4 regions of the Chryseobacterium sp. R2ACT005 genome follow, and region 1 is predicted to be linked to each of the others. Evidence: riboswitches for the same ligand, from Rfam matches in the RefSeq annotation. Region 1 holds a riboswitch; each other region holds the start of a gene.
What was found. A riboswitch is a leader RNA that binds a small molecule or an ion and turns the genes downstream of it on or off. The one in region 1 is predicted to bind S-adenosylmethionine.
Positions count from the first base shown of each region.

Region 1 (6,047 bases):
CTGCTTCTGCACCTTCCATCTTAGCAATCTTATCTGTAAATTCTGTTACGTTTGGATTAGAGAAACGGCTGTATAAATTCTTTGGTTTTTCTTCTGCAAAGCTTGCTCTCATATCTTCCGCATCCTGAAATATAAAACTGGAAGTAAGGTATAATGGTGTAGAATGCTCGTCAAACTGACTTCTTTCAGTCTGGGTTCTTATTGCTGATGTTTCAAAATTTTCCATATAGTTTTAATTGATCAATTTTACATTGTAACCATCAGATTCTTCGCTATGCTCAGAATGACAATTGTCGTTATGGTTACACTGCCAAATTGATAGATGTTAGATTAAATATTATTTAGTTTCACTTACTCTTAGAATATCTCCGAATACTCCTCTGGCTGTTACTTGTGCTCCTGCTCCTGCTCCCATGATAACAATAGGATTTTCACCATAGCTTTCTGTGTAAATTTCAAAGATTGAATCTGAACCTTTTAATTGTCCTAAAGCTGAAGTTGCCGGAACAGAAATCAATTTTACATCTAACTCACCTTTATCTTTCTGCAGATCACCATGCAAATCACCTACATATCTCAATACATGCCCAGGCGCCTGATTTTCTTTTATTTTCTGATACTCTTCGTCCAGTTCTTCAAGTCTTGAAAGGAATTCTGATTTTGAAACCTCAAGCAGACTTTCCGGAACCAGATTTTGAATATTGATATCTCCGAATTCATTGATTAAGTCTAATTCTCTCGCCAGAATCAATAATTTTCTTGCTACGTCATTTCCCGATAGGTCTTCTCTTGGATCCGGTTCTGTGTATCCTTTTTCCAAAGCTTCATTGATGATGGTTGAAAATTTATCGTCTCTTAAAGAAAAATTGTTGAAAACATAGCTTAATGTTCCGGAGAATACTCCTTTGATTCTTGTGATATTTTCTCCTGAAAGGTGTAATAATTTAATCGTATCAATTAATGGTAAACCTGCCCCCACATTGGTTTCATACAGATAACGTCTGTTGTTTTTATTCAACGTATATCTTAGTTTTCTGTATTCTTCAATCGGAAGGGTATTAAAAATCTTGTTTGAAGAAACCAGATCAAATCCGTTTTCTGCCAAAGCATGATAGTTTTTCACAAAATCCTTACTTGCCGTGTTATCAACAACGATAAGGTTCTCCAGCTGGTTTTCGTTGGAGAAATTAATCAGCTCCTGAACACTCGAAGGATGTTCTGCAGTCAAAACCTCATCGCTCCAATTCGCATCAAATCCTTTTTTGTTGAAAGCTATTTTCTTTGAATTGGCCACTGCAACAACTTTAAGATCTATTTTTTTACGTCTTTTTATTTCTTCTGAAGATTCCAATACCTGTTGTATCAGAGTTTTTCCTACATTCCCGTGTCCGATGATCGCCAGATGAACGGTTTTTGGCTTTTTGAAAATTTCAGACTCGATGATATTTCTGGTTTTTTCATCCTGTGAAGAAGTTACTACGATGTTGACTCTGTTTTCTCCCGCAACCTGATTCAAAAGTAATGGGAAAACATTGTTTCTTGCCAGCTCAGCAAATACTTTATTGAAATCTTCTGCTACAAAACCGATCACAGAAACATTATTAATACTATAGATCTGAGAAACTTTTCCAGATTTTCTTTCTGCTTCAAACTCATCAATAAGACAAGCAACTGCTTTTTCTGCATCAATTTCCTGAACCAAGATAGAAATTCCGTTTTCTATGGCCTGTTGGGAAATTACTCCTACACTGATACGCGCTAAGGTAAGCGCTTTAAAAATTCGTCCGTCAATCCCGATTTCTCCCAGGAAATCTTCTCCTTCAAATTTGATGATTGATCTGTTCTTCAAAAATTTTATTTCGTTAGCATTTTTCATTACTTCTGTAAAATGTTTTTAATGATATTATTTAATTGTTGATATTCCATTAGGAAGGCATCATGCCCGTGTATAGATTGGATCTCGTGATAAGAAACATTCTTATTTTTCTTTTTTAAGTTTTCAAAACACATTCGGATTTCAGAAGCAGGAAAGAATAAGTCTGTATCTACGGAGATCATGTGCATTCGTGCCTGTATTTTATCCAGTGATCGTTCATCAGCATTAATATTCATCAAGAGATGATTCATCAGTTTGTACGCTTTTAAACTAAATCTTTCGTTTAGTGCATTACCATGATAAACCAACCAATCTTCTGATTCCAGACATTGTTTGTCCTGGTTATATTGGTTTTGAAATCTGTCATTGAGCGACTGTGGTGTTCTATAACACAGCATGGCATGAATTCTTGCTTTCTGTAGTGGTTCTTCTTTATCATTCAATAAAAATTTCTGAACCAGACATTGTGCATGAAGCCAGTCATGTGTTCTGTAATCACAGGCAATAGGAATAAATATTTCTGCAAGATCCGGCTGCTTGGCAAGCATTTCCCAGGCAATTCCTCCTCCCAGAGAGCCTCCAATAATGGCGTATAGATTTTTGATATGTAAAGCTTCAAGCCCTTTTAGAAATATCGCAGCGATATCTGAAGGCGTGAAATCTTCATAGTCTTCAATTAAAAAATTGTCATAACCGTTTCCGGGTATATTGAAACACAGAACCGTATATTGATTGGTATCAACAATCTGATTTTCTCCTACCAATTGTTTCCACCAACCTTTTTCTCCGGATACATCTGAGTTTCCGGTAAGTGCATGATTGATTAAAACAATGGGTGCTGTAAACAGATCTTTCCCAAAAAGCTGATAGCTTAACGGGATATGGTATTCCTTTTGGGAATTGGTTTGATACGAAAGATTTATATAGTTTAGTTCTGTTTTCAATTCTATTATATTTTAATACAAATACAATTGAAAATGCCACAGGAAATGGCTGAAAAGAACTTCAGTAAGTTATCTGTCCAAAATACTTTGGTAGAACGTAGCACCTTCTTTGCTTGCGCAAAGGGTTGCTAAGGTTTCATAGGGTCTAATCCCTCAACCTTTCTTGATAACATTTTCAATATTTGAATGAACGAATGGTGCAAAGATAGTTCTTTTCTTTTAATTTCAAAAAAAAATTATTTTAATATTTAAAAAAGCCCTTAAATACAAGTATTTCAAAACTATATTAATAATTGTTCAGATGAAAAAAATTGGAATTATTTTTCAAAAAAACTAACTTCGTATGGAAAAATGATGAGATATGACCGCCGAAAAAGAAAGATTACAAGATACTAAATGGAAAAACTGGGGACCTTATGTAAGCAACCGACAGTGGGGAAATGTACGTGAAGATTACAGCTCAAACGGGAATGCCTGGGATTTTACCAATCATAATAATGCTGAAAGCTATGCTTACCGCTGGGGAGAAGAAGGCATCGCCGGAATTTCTGATGTAAAGCAACTTTTTTGTTTTGCTTTTTCATTCTGGAACAAGAAAGATAAAATGGTAAAAGAACGATTCTTCGGATTGAGTAACCCTCAGGGAAATCATGGTGAAGACATCAAAGAAATCTTTTATTACCTGGACAATACACCTACCCACAGCTATATGAAAATGGTGTATAAATATCCGATTAATGAATTTCCTTACGATGATCTTATTACAGAAAATGGAAAACGAAGCAAAAAGGAACCGGAATATGAGATTTTCGATACCGGAATTTTTGATAACGATGAATATTTTGATATTTTCATTGAATACTGTAAAGCCGATCACAACGATATCTTAGCCAGAGTCACCGTTTGTAATCGAAGCCAGCATGAGGCTCCTATTCTGGTAGCTCCCACAATCTGGTTCAGAAACAACTGGAAATGGGGATACAATACTTATAAAGGAGAGGTCAATGCGTCTCATGACGGAAGTATTAATATTGGTCATGACAGTATTTCGATCAAAAAGCTATATTCCCGAAACTCAAATGCACAGAGTGTATTTTGTGATAATGAAACCAATACTTCCAAACTTTACGGAGCTCCCAAAGCAGAGAATACTTATTTCAAAGATGGAATTAATAATTTTATTATTCATCAGGGAGATACTGTAAATCCAGAAAAAAGAGGAACAAAAGCTTCTTTTCTTATTGATGAAATTATTGATGCTGGGGAATCAAAAGTTTTTGAGTTCAGGTTGTCTCCTGACGAAATGGATGAACCTTTTGACAGTTTTGATCATATTTTCAATATCCGTCAAGCTGAAGCTGAAGAGTTTTATAACGATATTCAGAATGATACAGTAAATGAAGATGAAAGAAATGTTCAGCGACAGGCTTTTGCAGGGCTTCTTTGGAATAAACAGTTCTATCATTACAATATCGGAAAATGGTTGAAAGGAGATCCCAATTTTGAGGCTCCAAGAAATTTCAACGAATATGTAAGAAATACAGAATGGAATCATCTTCATAATAAGGATATCATTTCCATGCCTGATAAATGGGAGTATCCATGGTATGCTACGTGGGATCTGGCATTTCACTGCGTCCCTTTCTCCATTATAGATGCGGAATTCGCCAAAGGACAGCTTTTATTACTTACCAAAGAATGGTACATGCATCCTAACGGACAGCTTCCTGCTTATGAATGGAACATGAGCGATGTGAACCCGCCTGTACATGCCTGGTCTTGCTTCCGTGTTTTTAAGATTGATGAAAAAAACAATGGAAAGCCGGATTTATTATTTTTAGAAAAAGTCTTTCAGAAGTTGTTGCTGAATTTTACATGGTGGGTCAACAGAAAGGATAAAAATGGTAAAAATATTTTCGGAGGCGGCTTCCTTGGTCTCGATAATATTGGTGCTTTTGACCGCAATATGGAACTAAAGGACGGTCAGCATCTTGAACAGGCAGACGGAACAAGCTGGATGGCGATGTATGCATTGAATATGATGCGTATTGCGATGGAACTTGCCCAATATTATCAGGTATATGAGGATATGGCGATCAAGTTTTTTGAACATTATCTTTATATCGCTGAAGCTATGGAAAACCTGGGTGAAGGAACAAAAGGCTTGTGGAATGAAGAAGACGGATTCTTCTATGATGTATTGCAGCTTGGAAACGGAGACAGTGTTTCTTTGAAATTAAGAAGTATTGTCGGCTTAATTCCTTTATTCGCAGTAGAAATTGTGGATCACAGGCTGTTGGAAAAGATGCCTAATTTCAAAACCAGAATGGAATGGATCCTAAAAAATAAACCGGAACTCACCAAGCTCGTTTCTCATTGGGATGAGGAGGGACAAGGCAGAAAACATCTGATGAGTATTTTACGTAAAAACAGATTAACAAAGGTTCTTACAAGAATGCTTGATGAAAAAGAATTTCTAAGCTCTTACGGAATCCGTGCTATGTCTAAAGTATATGAAGAAAATCCTTTTGTATTCTCTGTGCATGGAGCCGAAAATATGGTATACTATACTCCTGCAGAAAGTGACAGCCGAATGTTTGGTGGAAACAGCAACTGGCGTGGGCCGATCTGGTTTCCTATCAATTTCCTGATTGTTGAAAGCCTGCAGCGTTTTCATTATTATTATGGAAACAGTCTTAAGGTAGAATTTCCAACAGGAAGCGGCGATAAAAGAAATCTTGATGAAGTCGCTCAGAATATCAGCAAAAGGCTCTGTTCAATATTTTTAAAGGATGAACATGGGCAAAGGGCTTTCAACGGAGGCAATCCAAAATTCAATTACGATGAGCATTTCAGAGATTATATCACCTTCTTTGAATATTTTCATGGCGATAACGGCCGTGGTGTAGGGGCTTCTCACCAGACAGGATGGACTGCCACTGTGGCGAAACTGATAAAACCAAGACTTACCTTTTAATCAGCAATGAGTAATAAATAATAAAAAAGCCGGATGAGTCATCCGGCTTTTTCTATTTTTAAATAAGAGATTAAATTTTTTCTCCGTTTACATAGACTTCATATCCGATTTCTACATTCGGTTCTAACGTTTTTGATACGGAACAGTATTTTTCAAAAGAAAGTTCTGCTGCCTTCAACGCTTTTTTAGGATCAATTTCACCTTCTAAAAGAAATTTCACCTTAATAGCCTTGAAAGGTTTTGCATCATC
Region 1 is NZ_CP188192.1:4,110,832-4,116,878, forward strand. It holds gene ACPF63_RS18860 (O-succinylhomoserine sulfhydrylase) at 1-226, opposite strand, end outside; gene ACPF63_RS18865 (ACT domain-containing protein) at 338-1,876, opposite strand; gene ACPF63_RS18870 (alpha/beta fold hydrolase) at 1,876-2,820, opposite strand; SAM riboswitch class I at 2,887-2,993, opposite strand; gene ACPF63_RS18875 (MGH1-like glycoside hydrolase domain-containing protein) at 3,182-5,797, shown strand; gene ACPF63_RS18880 (OsmC family protein) at 5,868-6,047, opposite strand, start outside.

Region 2 (6,047 bases), 160 kb from region 1:
TTCAATAGCCATTCCCTTATCATCAAGATAGCCCAATGAAAAGAAATAATTGCTCTTATCACTTCCTCCGCTGATATCAAGATCTACCTGATTTCTTGAAGCAACTCTCTGCAAAATATCCCTCCAGTCGTCATTCCAAAGTGGTGATGCTCCGGGTAATAATTTCCCATCGGTTCCCACCGGTTTTGGATATCCTGTTCCATATGGATTGATCCCAAGTGTAGAGACAAGATTATCTGTTGCCATCTGTGCAGCCTGTTGAGAAGACACTTTTCCGGACTGATATCCGTTTCTCAAGGCTTCCCAATATAATTGAAAGTATTGATCTGTATTTACCTGTTCGTAATCTTTTACGGCTCTTCCGGAGAATCCCTGGCTGATATTAAAATTAACTCTAGCTTCTCCTTTTTTACCTGATTTTGTGGTAATGATGATAATCCCGTTTGCTCCTCTTGATCCATACAACGCACTCGCAGTGGCATCTTTCAAAACACTGATGGATTCAATATCACTTGGACTGATGGAGTTAATATTTCCGTCAAAAGGGATTCCATCTACTACATATAACGGATCACTGGAAGCACTTATTGAACCAACTCCTCTGATTCGGATGGTAGAAACAGCTCCCGGCTGCCCTGATGAGCTGGTAGTCTGAATCCCGGCAACCTGCCCTTCCAATGCCTTGGTAATATTGGTTACAGGTCTGTTGTTGATCTTATCGCTGGAAATGGTAGCAACGGAACCGGTATAGCTGTTTCTTTTTGCTTTTCCATAGGCTACGACTACAACTTCGTCAATTTCTTTTTCATGAAGACTGTCCTTTTCCGGCTTAGAACTCTGTGCATGTACACTGGTTACTCCCAGAAAAAATGCAGCAACCGGAGGTATCCAAGTTTTAGAAGCGAATAAATTTTTGCTAATCATAATCAATTTCATTTATCATATATTAAAATTTTGTCCTTTGCAGAAAAGTCAGCAAAGGGCATCGATAAATACGATAAACCAAATGCTTATTTTTCCTTAAAAGGCTGAACGTAACACCTTGCCCAATGGGTAGGTTGTCAAGATTTCACAGGGTCAGTTCCCTCCATCTTTCTTTATAAGCCGATCGAAATATGGTTGCAAAGCTAAAAACTTTTAGTCTACAAAACAAGTAGACTTATTATTTTTCATGATAAATTTTCAAAAATTAACATAAGATTTTAATAAAACCCATTACTGTAAGGAGTTGCAATCATTACCATTTTATCAAACATGATAAATATCATTATTAATAATACAATTGAACGAACGTTAATTTGTGCGGAAATTTTGAGCATTTAATTAAAAAAAGTTTTTAATTTTATAGTATGAAAGTTTTGATTATAAATGGGCCTAATCTCAATCTTTTGGGCACCCGAGAACCGGAAATTTATGGAAATGTTTCCATGGAAAGCTATTTGGAAATTTTAAAATCCGAGTTTCAGTCTCATGAAATACAATATTATCAGTCAAATATTGAAGGAGAGCTTATCAACAGGCTTCAGGAAGATGATTTTGATGCAGTAGTAATTAATCCGGGAGCATTCACCCATTATTCCTATGCGATTGCTGATTGTCTAAAAAATATCAGAAAACCAAAAGTAGAAGTTCATATCAGCAACATCTATAAAAGAGAGGAATTCAGACAGAAGTCTGTGACAGCTGCTAATACGGATGCAGTTTTATCTGGCTTTGGAATGGATGGATATAGATTGGCTATATTAAGCTTAAAGTAATTTTCAAATAATATCTGCGAAAAATTAGAAATAAAAAAGCCTCATCAATGATGAGGCTTTTCCTTATGTTATAGAGAACTATTAGATAGTCTGTTCCTGTAATTGAGGTCCTGAAGCAACTAATTTCTTACCTTCTTCAGTATCACAATACTGCTCAAAGTTTTTGATATATCTTGAAGCAAGATCTTTTGCCTTTTCTTCCCATTCTGAAGCGCTTTCATAGGTATCTCTAGGATCTAAAATACCTGTAGAAACGTTTGGCAATTCAGTAGGAATCTCAAGATTCATGATTGGAACCTGAGTTTTAGGAGCGTTATCGATAGATCCGTCAATGATTGCATCAATGATTGCTCTTGTATCTTTCAGAGAAATTCTCTTTCCCGTACCATTCCAACCTGTATTTACCAAATAAGCTTTAGCACCGTGTTCCTTCATTTTACCGATCAATGTTTTAGAATACATTGTTGGGTGTAATGTAAGGAATGCTTCACCAAATGCAGGTGAGAAAGATGGTTGAGGTTCTGTAATTCCTCTTTCCGTTCCAGCTAGTTTTGATGTATAACCGCAAAGGAAGTGGTATTGAGCCTGATCTTCATTCAAGATGGAAACCGGAGGAAGTACTCCGAATGCATCTGCTGAAAGATAAACAATCTTCTTAGCATGTCCTGCTTTAGAAGGCAATACAATTTTGTTGATATGATAAATTGGATAAGAAACTCTTGTATTCTCAGTGATTGATCCGTCTGTGTAATCTGCTACTCCATTGTTCACAACAACGTTTTCAAGAAGTGCATCTCTTTTGATGGCAGCAAAGATATCCGGTTCTTTTTCTTCAGATAAGTCGATAACTTTAGCGTAGCATCCACCTTCATAGTTAAATACTCCGTTGTTATCCCAACCATGCTCGTCATCACCAATAAGATATCTTTTCGGATCTGCAGACAGAGTCGTTTTTCCTGTTCCTGAAAGACCAAAGAATAAAGCTACATCACCTTTTTCTCCTACGTTAGCAGAACAGTGCATTGAAGCCATACCTTTTAATGGAAGGTAATAGTTCATCATGGCGAACATCCCTTTTTTCATTTCACCTCCGTACCATGTACCTCCAATGATCTGTAGTTTTTCAGTAAGGTTGAACATGATGAAGTTTTCAGAATTCAATCCTTGAGCTTCCCAGTTAGGGTTTATTGTTTTAGAACCATTGATTACTGTGAAATCAGGCTCTCCAAAGTTTTCAAGCTCATAGTGAGAAGGGCGGATAAACATATTAGTAACAAAATGCGCCTGCCATGCTACTTCAACGATAAATCTTACTTTAAGTCTCGTATCTGCATTCGTTCCGCAGAATGTATCTACTACATAAATGTTTTTAGATTCAGCAAGCTGGTTCAGCACTAGTTCTTTACAAGAACCGAAAATTTCTGCAGTAGTAGGTAAGTTTACTTTACCATCCCAGAAAATTGTATCTCTTGTAACATCATCCTGAACAATATATCTGTCTTTAGGTGAACGACCTGTGAAAATTCCTGTTTTTACTGACACCGCGCCAGATTCCGTAAGTTCAGCTTTCTCAAATCCCTGATTTTCAGAAGAAACTTCAGCCTGGTATAATTCTTCATAAGAAGGATTATACACTACTTCATAGTTTCCTTTAATCCCCAATTTCTCTAAATCCTGGATGATTTTAGTGTTTTTCATTTTACTTATATTTTCTATTTCTTTATTGACTTCAACAAAAATAATATTAATTATTTGTTAAAGGTGGTTTAAATATACTGATATAAGTCAGAATGACAAATAAAAAAACAGGATCGTAATGGTTTGATTATAAATAAATTATATTTTCCCATTCAAAAATAGTTGTAAAACCTTTCTCCCAAAAATAGTTCTTGTAGTCCCCAAATTTGGCACTCATTACAAAATCTCCCCCCCATGCGCCTAAACTTTTGACAAAAGAAGGGCAATCTGAGAATATTTTTTCTTTAACTGTGGATATTTCAAGAAAATCAGCAATTTTACGCTCATGAATCATCATTAATTCGGAAAATTTTTCCAATTCACTGCATAACATTATTTTTTTTGTGATATTTGAAAATTCTTCAATCAATTCAGGAGACTTCTTTTTTGATTTATAAAAGTTGATCCCTTCTCTGCTATCCTGCTTCTGATTTAAATGAATAAAAATCAGCTCATTTTTAAATGAAGGATTGAAATTTACCTTCTCATATTTAATCTCAGGTTTGCTTTGGAATAGAACTGCAGATTTTTCTTTTGCCACTGCAATATCATATCCGCTTCCTCCTAAACTAATTGCATTAAGATGAAAAGGATCAATCTCAGCCCATTCTGCAAGATTGTTCATCAAAGTAGAACTGCTACCAAGCCCATAGTCTGCAGGAAACTGAAGATTAGTTTTTAAGTGGTAAGTAAGATTGAATTTGAATTTAGTATTAGAAAGCTGCTGAACATTCTTTAATGTTTTGACAATAAATTCAGCGCTTGATGGAATATTGGTTTCTAAGACCTGCCAGTTTTTATAATCAATGACCGCCTTCAACCATAATTTGTTTTGATGATAAGCCTCCCAAAGAATAAGTGACCTCTCATCTTCTTTTTCTTCAAAGAAAAACTCTTGTCCCAGCTTGGTAGGTACCGCTAAGACAAGAGCTCCGTCGATTGCGAAATATTCTGAAGTAAGCATAAGCTTGCCCGGTGAAAATATCGCGTTCATATATTTTTAGTTAGATTGCAGAAGCAGCATCTACTGATCCGTCAATTTTCTTGATCAATCCCTGAAGGGTTTTTCCTGGTCCTACTTCTACGAAGTTGGATGCCCCATCTTTAATCATATTCTGAACAGACTGCGTCCATTTTACAGGACCGGTAAGCTGATCGATCAGGTTTTGTTTGATTTCGTCAGGATTCGTTACCGCTGTTGTAGTGATATTCTGATATACAGGAATAGTTGCTTTTCTGAATTTTGTTTTTTCGATAGCTGCTGCCAGTCTTTCTTGTGCAGGCTGCATCAATGGTGAATGGAAAGCTCCATTTACTGGTAGTAACAATGCTCTTTTAGCACCTGCTTCTTTCAGTTTTGCACAAGCTTCTTCTACTGCTGGTGTTTCTCCTGAGATCACCAATTGTCCCGGGCAGTTATAATTTGCAGGAACAACAATTCCACTGATTTGCGCACAGATTTCTTCAACCTTAGCATCATCTAATCCTAAAATAGCAGCCATAGAACTTGGATTGGCATCACAAGCAGCCTGCATAGCTTTTGCTCTTTCGGAAACTAATTTCAAACCGTCATCAAAGGATAGAACTCCGTTGGCAACCAATGCTGAAAACTCTCCTAAAGAGTGTCCTGCAACCATTTCAGCACCAAGACCGTTTACGGCTTTTAATGCTGCTACTGAATGTATAAATATTGAAGGCTGGGTAACCTCTGTTTTTTTAAGATCCGCGTCCGTTCCGTTAAACATAATGGAAAGAATGTCGAAACCTAAAATTTCATTGGCAGATTCCATCAGATCTTTAATATCTTTTCTAGAATCATACAATTCTTTTCCCATTCCTACGAACTGAGAACCCTGCCCTGGAAATACAAGTGCTTTCATGTATTAAATTAAATATTATGCAAATATAACTATAATGTTAACAATATTCTTTTAAAGAGCAATAAATCATGTTAAGGTACCAGTCTGATTACTCTGTAACCCGTGTTTACATAAGCACCGTTAGCTTTAGATTTTACAAACTCAAATTTTGTAGCAAGCTGAGTCTGAACTTTATTCATCTGTTTAAAGATCTCACCTTTTTTATTTTCTCTGGTTAACATGTCATTGACAACATCAAAACCTACGATAGCATATTTTGGTGGAGTTTTACAGTATTTGCTTTTGTAAGCAGCCAGTATTTCTTTTTCAAAGGTACCGTCTGTATTAATCTTTCTATCCATCAGATAGACCAAACTAGCCTGGCTCAGCTCATCAACTTTTTTCTCAAAAGTTGGAGAATAGAACATACTGAACGCTTTCACGCCCTGTACTTCCTTAGAAATAGCAATAATTCTGTTGGCAAAAGCATCTCCTGCTGCATTATCATCATTAGCAAGAATAGCAATAACCGGTGCAGACTGACCTGTCATCATATTCTGATCAGGCTGAATATCCGCCGGAGAGTTGACAATAATGATATTAGGATTTTTCACAGCTTTTTCAAGCCCAGCTTTGATGTAATTGGCATTTTCTTTTTTGGTATCTGCCACTACATATATTTTCTGGTCAGAAT
Region 2 is NZ_CP188192.1:4,273,942-4,279,988, forward strand. It holds gene ACPF63_RS19655 (SusC/RagA family TonB-linked outer membrane protein) at 1-924, opposite strand, end outside; SAM riboswitch class I at 1,008-1,106, opposite strand; gene ACPF63_RS19660 (type II 3-dehydroquinate dehydratase) at 1,350-1,757, shown strand; gene pckA (phosphoenolpyruvate carboxykinase (ATP)) at 1,839-3,455, opposite strand; gene ACPF63_RS19670 (GYDIA family GHMP kinase) at 3,583-4,488, opposite strand; gene fabD (ACP S-malonyltransferase) at 4,499-5,374, opposite strand; gene ACPF63_RS19680 (LysM peptidoglycan-binding domain-containing protein) at 5,446-6,047, opposite strand, start outside.
Region 2: another riboswitch for S-adenosylmethionine. It lies ahead of ACPF63_RS19655 (SusC/RagA family TonB-linked outer membrane protein); the one in region 1 lies ahead of ACPF63_RS18870 (alpha/beta fold hydrolase).

Region 3 (6,047 bases), 830 kb from region 1:
TGTAGTTTTTCATAGTTAATATTTTTATGTTTAGTTATTTGAAAAAACAAAGCCCCTGAAGGATCAGAGGCTTTATTCTTATTTTGTTTTTAATTTTAATAATTTTCTTCTTCCCCCTTCATTTTCTCTGCATTTTCTGCCATGATGACGGCATCAATCATTTCAGAAATATCTCCATTCATGTAAGCATCAAGATTGTACATAGACTTGTTGATTCTATGATCTGTCACTCTTCCCTGAGGGTAATTGTATGTTTTAATTTTTGCAGAACGGTCACCGGTAGAAACCATAGATTTACGTTGTGCAGCAATATCTCCCTGTACTTTCTGCAATTCGATATCGTATAATTTTGTTCTTAGCATCTCCATTGCCAGTTCACGGTTAGCTAACTGAGAACGAGCCTGTTGACATACCACTACCATCCCTGAAGGTTTGTGGGTAAGCTGAACTTTCGTTTCAACTTTGTTTACGTTCTGACCTCCGGCACCTCCTGAACGGGATGTCTGCATTTCAATATCAGCAGGATTCAGTTCAAAATCTACTTCTTCAGCTTCCGGAAGAACAGCAATTGTAATGGCAGAAGTATGTACTCTTCCCTGAGATTCTGTTTCAGGTACACGCTGTACACGGTGAACTCCGGATTCGAATTTCATGATTCCGTAAACGCCTTCTCCTTCCACTTTCATGATCAATTCCTTGTATCCTTTGGCAGCTTCGTTAGAGTCTGTTACTTCATGTCTCCATCCTTTTGTTTTAAAATACATGGTATACATTCTGTACACGTCCTCTACAAAAATAGCGGCTTCATCACCACCTGTTCCGGCACGTAATTCCACAATAACGTTTTTGTCGTCAGCAGGATCTTTAGGGATCAGTAATACCTTCAGCTCTTCTTCCAATCCTGGAAGTTTAGCCTGAGCTTCCAGCTTTTCTTCTTTAGCAAGATCTACCAAATCTCTGTCTGAACCGTCTGCAATAATTTCTTCAGATTCTTCAATACTGTCCAGTGCCCCTTTGTACTGATCGTAAACTCTTACAATTTTTCCCAAATCACTATATTCTTTGTTCAAAGAAGAATATCTTTTTTGGTCTGAAATGACATCAGGCTGTATAATAAGGTCTGCAACCTCATTATATCTTTGTTTTATAGCTTCTAATTTTGGAATTAATGATTTAGACATTGTAGAAATTTTGTGGGTGCAAAGATAAGGATTATTAATTCAAAATTAAAATTACTGAGCATCATAAATTTTTGAGCATTAGGGATAAAGAGGGCTAAACTGTAAAAAGGTGAATTTATCAATTGTATATTAACCTTTCTATGCCATTAAGGTTTGTTTTGATGTTGTTTGGAAAGTCTCCTGTCAACCCAATATAAAATAATTCCTACAGCAATAATTCCTACTCCTATAAGACTTTCTTTAGGATTATGAATAAATGTAAAATAGAGAATATAGATACTGAACAATAGAAAAACGGCTGGAAAAATATGAAAAGCATTTGATTTAAAAATTTTCCTGTCTTTTTTCTTCAGGAAGAATACGGTAGAAATCGCCAGACTTGCAAAAAGCTGTAAAATAAAGGCTGTGTAAACAAAGATTTCTTTAAAACTTCCGGTGAGAATAATAACCACAGCAATAACGGCATGGGCAAAAATAGCTCTTACGGGAATTCCTCTTGCATTACCCGCTGATAACGGTTTCCAGATGTAAGTATGTTTTGCAAAAGCCTGTGTCAATCTTGAACCTACCCATAAATATCCGCTAATTGTTGCAACCAGCTGCAGCGCAATAAAAATATTGACAATCTTTCCAAAGATAGGCCCCAGCATATTGACAGCAGCTTCCCCCATTACGTCTTCTTTTCCTGCCAGCTGACTCACAGGAGCATGTTTCAGCATAATATAATTCACCAAAATATAGCTTATCGTCACGAAAATAGTTCCAATGATCAAAGATTTGGGAAGGTTTTTCTGGACGTCTTTTATTTCTCCTGCGATGTAGGAAGCAGAATTCCAGCCTGTATAAGAATAGGTAACAAACACCAGAGACGTAGCAAAGGCAGGAAGCATAATCTCATTCTGCCAGCTGTCACTGAAATTCAGACTGCTGCCAATCTGTATAGATTCTGAAAGCCCAACTCCCAGAATAACCAGTACAATAATAAAGGCTATCTTGATGAATGTAAAAAAGTTATGAAACCTGCTGGATGTTTTTAAACTGAATGACAATGCCACTGCTACCAGAAAAATAGCGGCAATTGCAAACCCATTTCCAAAAGAATAATTGAATACGGAAAGGTATTTCGACATTGCCAATGCAGCCAGCGCAACCGGAGAGGAAAATCCGATGATGAGTGAAACCCAGCTTATCAGATATCCGAACAGCGGATGATAGGTTTCTTTAAGATAGATAAAATCACCTCCGTTTCCTTTGAAATGTGAGCCTAATTCGGCATAGCAAAAAGCCCCGAATAAGGCGAGAATTCCTCCGATGCTCCATAACAGGAAAATACTGTAGGTATTGGTAATATCTGATAACTGAAATCCCAGGGTTGTAAAAATCCCTGTTCCTATCATATTGGAAACGACGATGGCTGCTGCTGTTTTCCAGCCAATCTGATGTGAGGTAGTACTCATTTAATGATTAAAAATTAAAATTAAGCCTTCCGAAGAAATAATTCCCCAGTGTTCCCATCTGAACTGGCGCATATTTGAATACTCCATAGTATGAATTTTCATAAATCTGGCGATCCGGAAAAACATCAAATACATTGTTGGCCCCTACTGTAAAGTTGATACTTTTTGTGATATCATATCCAATACTGATGTCCGTAACTACTTTTGGGGAGAATTCCTGAACGCCTCCAAATGGATAACCATCTCTTATCACTTTACCAAAATAGGTATTTCTCACGAGAAAATTGAACTTCCCGATTCCATAATTTAATCCAAATGAAGCTTTTGTTTTTGGAGACAGTGTTTCAATGATATTGATCTGATCCGGACCAAAAAACTGATTTTTAGGAGTTCCTAAGTTTTCCGGAAAATGAAAGTCTGTAATTTTAGTTTCTGTATAATTTCCGGCAAGATTCATATTTAATTTTCCGTTACCAAGAATCCAGTCATAAGAAACCACTACATCTACTCCTTTCGTTTCTGTATCAATAGCATTGGCGAAGAACCTTCCGCTTTCCACCTTAAACTGGTCTAGTCTTGGGTCTGTTATATTACTGGTAATCACAATTCTGTCTTTCACTTTAATCCAGTATCCATCTATAGCGACCGTTAAATTGTGTAAAGGTTTCAGGGTAAATCCCGCACTCGCGTTGACAGAAGTTTCCTGTTTGAGTTTATCAAATCCCAGAATTCTGGCGGCTTCGCTATCGTTACTGAATATTCCTTTGGTAACAATCTTTGAGCCTGAAGTAGAAATATCCGCATATGAATTATTGAAATACTGCTGCTGAAGGGAAGGTGCCCTGAATCCTGTTCCAACCGCTGCTCTTACTGCATAATTTTTTACGAACTCATATCGGACGGCAAGCTTTCCATTCAACGTATTTCCGAAATCTGAATAATTTTCAAATCTGGCAGCGGCGTCAATATTTAATTTTTTATCTAAATCATAGGAAACATCCGCATACACAGCAGTTGAGTGTCTGTCTTTTTTCAAGGTATTGTTTGGAGAAAACCCGATAAAAGATTGAGATCCACCCGCACCCAATACTGTTGACCCTTCTGTAGCTACATTTCCATTAATGTCATATTGGGTATAAGAAGCTTCATCCCCTGCTTTGATCTGATATTGTTCAAACCTAAATTCTCCCCCAAAAGCGATATTGAAACGGTTTATATTTTTGGAAACATCAAGATTAACAGTATTCTGCAGAAAACTATGGGCGCCTGCATAAAACCGGGTTGGCGATTTTACCCCGAGAGAAGCATTATTGGTATTGCTTACATTATAATTGAAGGTATTACTTCCGAATGTGTTGCTTAGGTCTAATACCCAATCATTGACATTATATTTTGCACCTACAGCATAAGAAACATCATACACCTGAGATCCAAGAGTTGCCTGAAAGCCGTTCGGATAAATGGATGAAACCACATTTGATGCTTCGCTCGGCAGCCTTCTGAAACCAAAGCCTTTTCCTTCTTTGATACTGAAACCTCCGAAAGAATAGATTTTAAATTGATCGTTAAAAGGATATTCCGCATTGAAAAACAGCTGTCCCTGTCTGATCTGGGCATCTCCGATCTGAAAATTAAAATCATCACGGGTTAACCCATGTTCTTTAATCTTTGCATCATCTGCAGCTCTTGCCGCTTCGGGATCATCAGCAAATGCATAGGCAAAATTATTTCCAAAAATATCCAGATCATGATTTTGAGTTCGTGTTGTTTTTCCTCTGTGGCTTAATTGTAGAGAAAGGTTGATATAACCCTCTTTTTTTCCTAATGAAGTACCATAATTGGCTCCTGCCTGATAGGTATCTCCATCATTTCTCCCAGTCAATCCATACGTAAGACTTGCTGAGGCTCCCGTATTTTTTTTAAGAATAATATTGATCACTCCTGCAATGGCATCAGAACCGTATTGTGCTGCAGCTCCGTCCCTTAACACTTCTATTCTATCAATAGCAATAACAGGAATTGTACTCAGATCTGTTCCTACAGAGCCATTCCCCACGGTATTCTGATAATTGACTAAAGAAGTGGTGTGTCTTCTTTTCCCGTTAAGCAATACGAGAACCTGATCAGGGGCCATTCCTCTTAAGGTTACAGGATCAATATGTTCCGTACCATCAGAAGCAGACTGTCTCACTGCATTAAACGATGGGATAACATAATTCAGAAGATCCTGAGCCGTCATTTGCGGAGAATTCCTTTGAATTTTGTCAATATTGATAACATCTACAGGAACCGGTGTTTCCAGTTTTGTTCTTTTTACATTACGGTTTCCAACGATAACAATATCTTCTATTTGTTTTCCTTTCTCCTCATTCTCCTGAGCAGCAACCAAAATTGCCCCAAGCAATAATACAGCTGTACTTAATTTTTTCATTTTTGTTCTTGCCAATTAATAATTACAGTCTGACGGATTTTTCCGCAGATATACAAGACTTCAAGAAATGGAATTCATATAAGAATATTGACTTCGCTTATCTCCCCCTCAGGGTTGGAATTAGCACCTTTACACTTCTCGAATCGTGCAGGTTGCTAAGGTTTCTTTGGGCCAAATCCCTCCACCTTTCTTGATAAATCTACTGCAAAAGTAGACTATTTTTTTAAATAGACAAAAAAGGCAAATCTGCTACACTGCAAATTTGCCTTTTATTATTTTATAGAACTTGTTTAAAGTTTTATTTTTGAAACATTAAGATTATAATAAGGCGATAAGAGTATTAAGATAAGCTTCGCTTTAAGCTTAAAAATCAGAATGATTCATCTTAACTACACTTTATTTCTTAAATCCTTCTTAATGGTTTTAATATATTCAACAATTTTATAAGTCTAAACAACTTCATAATTTGTTTTTATTTGATTATCATCTTTTGAATGGCAATTCCTGTTTCCGATTTCAACTGCACCAGATAAGTGCCTGCAGGATAACTGACTTTTACTTCATAAGTTCCGTTTTCTTTATTCAGTTTGAATGAATCCAGTTTTTTACCCGTCATATCAAAAATCAAAATTTCTCCGTTTTTTGCTTTATTAAAAATTAATTTCGCCACTCCGTTTTGTATTGGATTATCAGCGATCTGAAGTGATAATTTATTTACAGTATTTGGATCTGTTGTTGACAGTGCACCTCCATAATTCCCGAAAATCCTGAATTCTCCTGGCTGTAAAGTTATCGGAGCCGTGGTAGAGGCGATATTCGAAATACTGTCATCCATGAGATTCTGCCATTGCCCTGTGTAAGGAAAGAAAGGAACAACATTTTTTGCAGATAAATCATAATTGGCCAGTACGACAACATTTTTTATCCCGGTTGTAATAGCCGGATCATAGAGATAAATTCTTGTGATCAATCCGTCCG
Region 3 is NZ_CP188192.1:4,940,700-4,946,746, reverse strand. It holds gene ACPF63_RS22720 (hypothetical protein) at 1-13, opposite strand, end outside; gene prfA (peptide chain release factor 1) at 96-1,181, opposite strand; gene ACPF63_RS22710 (APC family permease) at 1,328-2,638, opposite strand; gene ACPF63_RS22705 (TonB-dependent receptor plug domain-containing protein) at 2,646-5,069, opposite strand; SAM riboswitch class I at 5,164-5,269, opposite strand; gene ACPF63_RS22700 (alpha-amylase family glycosyl hydrolase) at 5,542-6,047, opposite strand, start outside.
Region 3: another riboswitch for S-adenosylmethionine. It lies ahead of ACPF63_RS22705 (TonB-dependent receptor plug domain-containing protein); the one in region 1 lies ahead of ACPF63_RS18870 (alpha/beta fold hydrolase).

Region 4 (6,047 bases), 900 kb from region 1:
TCCAATAATTCGGATATTGGATATTTTAATTTCATCAATGGAAATTATATCACAGATCCTGCGAAGAGCAATCTTTTTGATTATAACGAAAAGAATTATGCAGCTTATATCAGTGCCAGTAAAGATTTTGGTGAAAAATGGTCTGTAAAGGCAGGACTCCGTTATGAATATTCACAAACCAGCGGTTTCTCCCTTACTACACAGTCAAAATCTGAGAATAATTACGGAAAGTTTTTCCCGACAGCTTATTTATCTTATAAAGCCAATGAAAATAATCAGTTCAGCATTAATTATTCCCGAAGAATCAACCGTCCTTATTTCCGGGCTTTAGATCCGTTCCGATGGTATTCCAATCCTAATACATATTATGCCGGAAATCCAAGTCTGCAGCCCTCTTTTAATCATAATATTGAGTTCAATTATATTTTTAAAAGTAAATTTTCTGCGAATCTTTACTACCAGAGAACTACGAATAATTTTGACCAGATTTCATTCCTGAACGGCATTGACCTTACCAGTACCTATGAAAATTATTATAATCAGAACGTATACGGGATCAATTTCAATTACACAGATACGTTTTTCAAAATCTGGGAAAGTAATATCTCAACTTCATTCAGTTATAATGAGACCCAGATTACAAGATTCAATCTGGTTCCTAAAAACGGACAGTCATTTTATTATTCCCTCAACAATACTTTTCAGCTGAATAAGGCGAAAACATTCATGCTGTTTGTCAACTACTGGCAGAATCTGCCTTCACGTGACGGATATATTGCAGCAAAAAACAGAGCAAGCATTGATGCAGGAGTAAAGATGAGTTTTGCGGAAAAGGCTCTTCAGGTCAACCTTTCGGTGAGTGATATTTTCAGGCAGTCTGGTTTTAAGGCAGATATGTATTTCACAGATAATACACAGTCATTCAACAACTATTGGGATGCCAGAAGACTGGCACTCAGCATCACTTACAATTTTGGAAATCAGAAAGTAAAATCTAATAAAAGAGTGGTGGATTTTGAAGAGAAAAACCGTGCTCAATAATTTAATAACAAAAAAAAATAAACCTATGAAAACCTTCATTTATATTCTTCTACTATGCATTCCCACATTCTTTTTTGCTCAAAAGAAGCCTTTGGGCTATTTCAAAAATCCAAAAACCAAAGTCCTTGTTGTAGGGTCTTTCCACTTTGACTATCCTAATCTTGATGCTCATACAACCAATAAGGGAGATCAGATAGATGTTCTTTCACCTAAAACGGCAAAGGAAGTTACTGAACTTGTAGAATATATCAAGAAATTTAAACCTACTAAGATTGCTATTGAAGCCTGGCCAAACTGGAATGCAAACCAAAAACTGAAGGAGTATGGTGAGGGAAAACACAGAGAAGAAAGGGACGAACGCTATCAGCTTGCTATGCGAATCGCCAATGAACTCAAAATCAAAGAACTGTTCAGTATAGATGCAGAATCTATCTGGAATGATCTCCAGACAAAATTTGGGAAAACAGATTCTACATTTTTTAATAACCTCTGCAAAGATTATGATTTTAAAAGTGATGATGCAATTTCCCAACAGTTTATCAGCTTCTTCAAGAGTTCTGAACCTAAGAATTTCAAATCGCTTTTAGACACATTTACCTACATGAATTCAAAAGAAAGTCATCAATACGGATATGGTGCTTATTTAAGCGGAGATTTTAAGCTAAGAGAACACGATGGTGCTGATATGCTTGCCTCGTATTGGTACAGCAGGAATCTGAGAATGTTCCGCAATATTCAAAAAATTCCTCATAATAGCGAAGACCGAATTCTTGTGATAGCCGGAAATGGCCATGCAGCAGTACTAAGACAGCTTTTCTCTTCTTCCGCCGAATATGATTTTATTGAATTTTCTTCACTGAAATAAATAAAATTAGAATAATCACCCTAATAGATAATTCATTCTTTATGGTGTAATAGAATATAAAAAAACAGAGAAGATATCTCTGTTTTTTTATTAAATTTTCTAAGCTTTATTTATTAGAATCTGAATTCAATTCTTGCAAATAAGAACCTTCCACCAATACCATACTGAGAAACCTGTCTTGAATATACAAACTGGTTATCAGCTGTTAATGAATTTATATTCGGGCTTTTAGAAGGCAGTATATTCAATATATTATTGCTCCCGATAGTTGCTGAAATATTTTTATTAAAATCATATCCTACAGATAAATCAGTTATCAAACGATTATTAAGTACGAAGTGCTCTGTACTTCCTGTTACTCCGTCAAAATTAGCATCTAAAACATCGGCATCCGTCACTTTACCGAAGAAAGAATTACGCAGCAGGAAAGTAAATCCGGAAACTCTTAACGTATTGGATAAGGTAGCTTTTACACGTGGTACAGCTTCTTCAAAATATACTCTGTTCGGTTCTGAGAAATAATTATCAATCTGGCTTACTAATTTAGGTGACGCATGGATATCTCCGATTCTTTTGGTCTGATTAAGATTAAGGCCGAAGTTATTCTCCAAAGAAATCCCTGATGAGATTTTTGAATTCTGAGAAATGGTAATATCCAGCCCTTTCGTCTGAGAGTCCACCGCATTGGCAAAAAAATTGGCAGCACTTGCCCTTGCAAGATCAAAAGCGTCCTGAAGAACTGCCTGATCCGAACCTGGGGTAAAATTACCATTAGGGCGGAAGAAAAGATCTGTCAATACTACTCTGTCCTTAATCTTTATTAAATAAGCATCTGCTGTGAAAGTCAGGCTTAATGACGGAATCTTCCATGTAATTCCTGTGCTGTAGGATTGTGAGGTTTCCTGTTTCAATTTTGGAATACCCAATGCCTGTGCTGCTTCAGAATTGTTTCTGAAAGTACCTACCTGTGTAGTTTTTCCCTGTTGAATCAGTGTAGAAGTAGAACTATAATAGATTTGTGCTAAAGATGGTGCTCTAAACCCCGTAGAAACAGCACCTCTCCAGTTTAGATTGGGAGCCAGCTTTACATTGGTTGCCAGCTTATAATTGAATGTAGATCCGAAGTCTGAATAATTCTCATATCGTAAAGCTCCTTCCAGCAGCCATCCGTCAGTAACCTCCAGCTCTGCATCTGCATAAGCCGCAATACTGTTTCTGTTTCCGGAGACTGCATTTTCCGGACTAAACCCTGGGAAAACCTGAGCTCCGGCCGGTCTTGTATTTCCGAAGAAATCGGTTGCTTTTTCATTTTCAGGGGTTTTAGCGGTTACCACACGTCCATAAATATCATAAGAAGCATAAGAATTTTCTTTTCCAACATTTACTTTATAGTTTTCGTGTCTGTATTCACCTCCAAATGCAATGTTCAATCCTTTCAGGACATCATATTTTTTGGAAAAGTCAAGATTGACGGTATTTTGTGAAAACTCAGAGCCTCCGGCATCAAAAGTTCTTGGAGAACTGTCTGTAAGTGATGCATTAAAGGTATTTACCACCCCAAAACTGAAGACGTTTTTCCCGAATGTATTACTGAAGTCCACATTCCAGCCATTCCATTTCCCTTTGACTCCTGCAGCGAGAGAATAATCATTTACGGTTGCTTCAATCTGAGGAAGATATCCGTTGGGAGTCACTGCATTGATGTTTCTTTCAGTATTAGGAAGTCTGTAAAATCCTCCGGCATTTCCAAGGCGGTAGCTGTAACCTCCAAATGAGTAAACCTTCCATTCCTCATTAACAGGAATCTCAGAATTAAAGAAGAGCTGTCCGGATTGCAGCTTAGACTGTCCTGCTCTCAGACTGAAATCTTTTCTCTCTAATCCTCTGTAATTAAGTTCCTGGGAGGTAAAATCTTTACCTAATAATTTTTGAAGGTCCGAAATACTATTTGCTCCCGAAATCTGAGACTGAAAATCCGGTGCAAAATATCCAACCTTACCTGCATATTGTTTAATTGTATTGATAATCTGCTGAGTATTGGAAGTATTGGTAATATTTTTATACAACCCATCAATATTCACTCCATCCTGTAATGCTCTATAGTTAATGGCATTATAGGCATTGAAGATATCTCCTTCTCTTACTCCGGCTCTGGAATAAGGGTCTCGGTATTGGGCAGAACCTGTAACGTTAAAAAATCCGGTCTGTCCAATTTTAGCTCCATAATTAAGGTCTACAGAAATGGTCTGTCCATCCACTCCTCCGGAGAAATTATTGGCAACAGGTGAAGCATATCCACCTAAAAACACCTGTCCGGAAAGCCCTAATCTTTTTTTCAATCCAAGGTTAACGACTCCAGCAATGGCATCAGAACCATATTGGGCAGAAGCTCCATCTCTTAAAACCTCAATTTTTTCTAAAGCAAAAGCTGGAATAGCATTAAGATCGGTTCCCACAGATCCTCTTCCCGGTGTGAGGGTAACATTAATCAATGAAGACTGGTATCTTCTTTTTCCATTGAGTAAAACTAAAACCTGATCCGGACCTAAACCTCTTAAAAGAGCAGGATCTACAAAGTCAGTTCCATCGTTAACCGTGTGAGAAGTGGATGAAAATGAGGGTACAATATAATTTAAGGCCTGGCTGATACTATTAGTCGGGCTCTGTTTTAAAATTTTTGATATATTAATGATGTCTACCGGAACAGGTGTATCTGTCAATGATCTTCCGGAACCTCTTGATCCAAGGATGACTACATCTTCTATTTTCTTAGATTGTAACGTGTCCGTCTGTGCGTAATAAAATGTAGAAATAAGCGCAATAGAAGGAACAAATATTTTTTTCCTGAAATTATGCATGTTGTTTGTTGTTTACTTTTTGTTGTTAAAAATTGTTTTTTGAGCAATACAAATCCCGTATCCCTAAATTTTAAGGTTACATAAATGTTCGAAATGTTTGTATTATTTTTTAGAAATAGAAAAGGCTAGAAGCAACAACACATGCGCATATAGAAATGGCATGAAAACATATGGGAATAATGAAGATTCACTTCATGATCCGAAGAATAAAAGATAACTGATGTAAGGAGATTTCCCTTGTCTTTAAACATTTGAATTTAACTTTAAAACAAAAATTCAAGATGGGGATAATGATAGAATGATAAACATTTTTTCCGGAAGATCCGGCTTATCGATTGCAGCACCTTGCTTGTTTTTGCAGGTTGCTATCCCATCTAGAGATTCTTGATAATTACCCGGCAAAGATATAATTATTTCATAAATAAAAAAATATTTAACCTAAAATTTCGATTTTCAACATTTTAGCGTAACAAATTATCTTTTTCAGCGTCTAACCGGATATCAGTAAAAACATTATGAAAAAAACGATTTTCGCGTTATCCTTATTAAGCTCTGTTTTTGTCTTTTCACAGGAAAAAAACAATAAACCTCAGGAAAAGCAGATTGAAGGTGTAGTCATCACCAAAACTAAAAAAGCAGTTGAACAAAAGGCAGACCGTACTATTTTTGACTTTTCCGAGCAACCTCAGCTGAACAACGGAAACGTATTAGAAGGAATAAAAAAGCTTCCTGGACTGGTATCTACCGACATCGCAGGAATGATGTACCAGGGAAAAATGCTGGAAGTATATCTTAACGGAAGACCTCTGAACATCACATCCAATGAATTGAACTCCTTTCTTGAAGGAATGCCTGCCAATTCTGTAGAAAGAATTGAGGTAATCACTCAACCCGGCGCTGAATTTCCGGCTACATCCGGAGGTGCAATCATGAATATCATCACGAACAAAAATGCCAATAAATATTTAACTGCTACTTATTCCGGGAATTATTCTTTTACGAATTATGATCAATACAGAAGCAGAACGACCAACTCCGTTAATTTAAATGCCAGAAATAAATATTTCGGATGGCAGCTGAATGTTGGTCAAAACTACCGTGAAAGTATGCTGAACGGCCAACAGGATGAGCTTTTAACAAGTCATACCGACAGATACGGACGAGGGTATTTTGCAAAATCAGGATTGACTTTTGATTTAGGACAGGACAGATTATTATTAAACTACGATATTTACCACAATAATAATGACAATTATACTTTAAGTAACGGTCATGGAGATTTA
Region 4 is NZ_CP188192.1:5,015,466-5,021,512, reverse strand. It holds gene ACPF63_RS23055 (TonB-dependent receptor domain-containing protein) at 1-1,041, shown strand, start outside; gene ACPF63_RS23050 (DUF5694 domain-containing protein) at 1,067-1,906, shown strand; gene ACPF63_RS23045 (TonB-dependent receptor plug domain-containing protein) at 2,020-4,764, opposite strand; SAM-I-IV-variant riboswitch at 5,063-5,160, opposite strand; gene ACPF63_RS23040 (outer membrane beta-barrel protein) at 5,280-6,047, shown strand, end outside.
Region 4: another riboswitch for S-adenosylmethionine. It lies ahead of ACPF63_RS23045 (TonB-dependent receptor plug domain-containing protein); the one in region 1 lies ahead of ACPF63_RS18870 (alpha/beta fold hydrolase).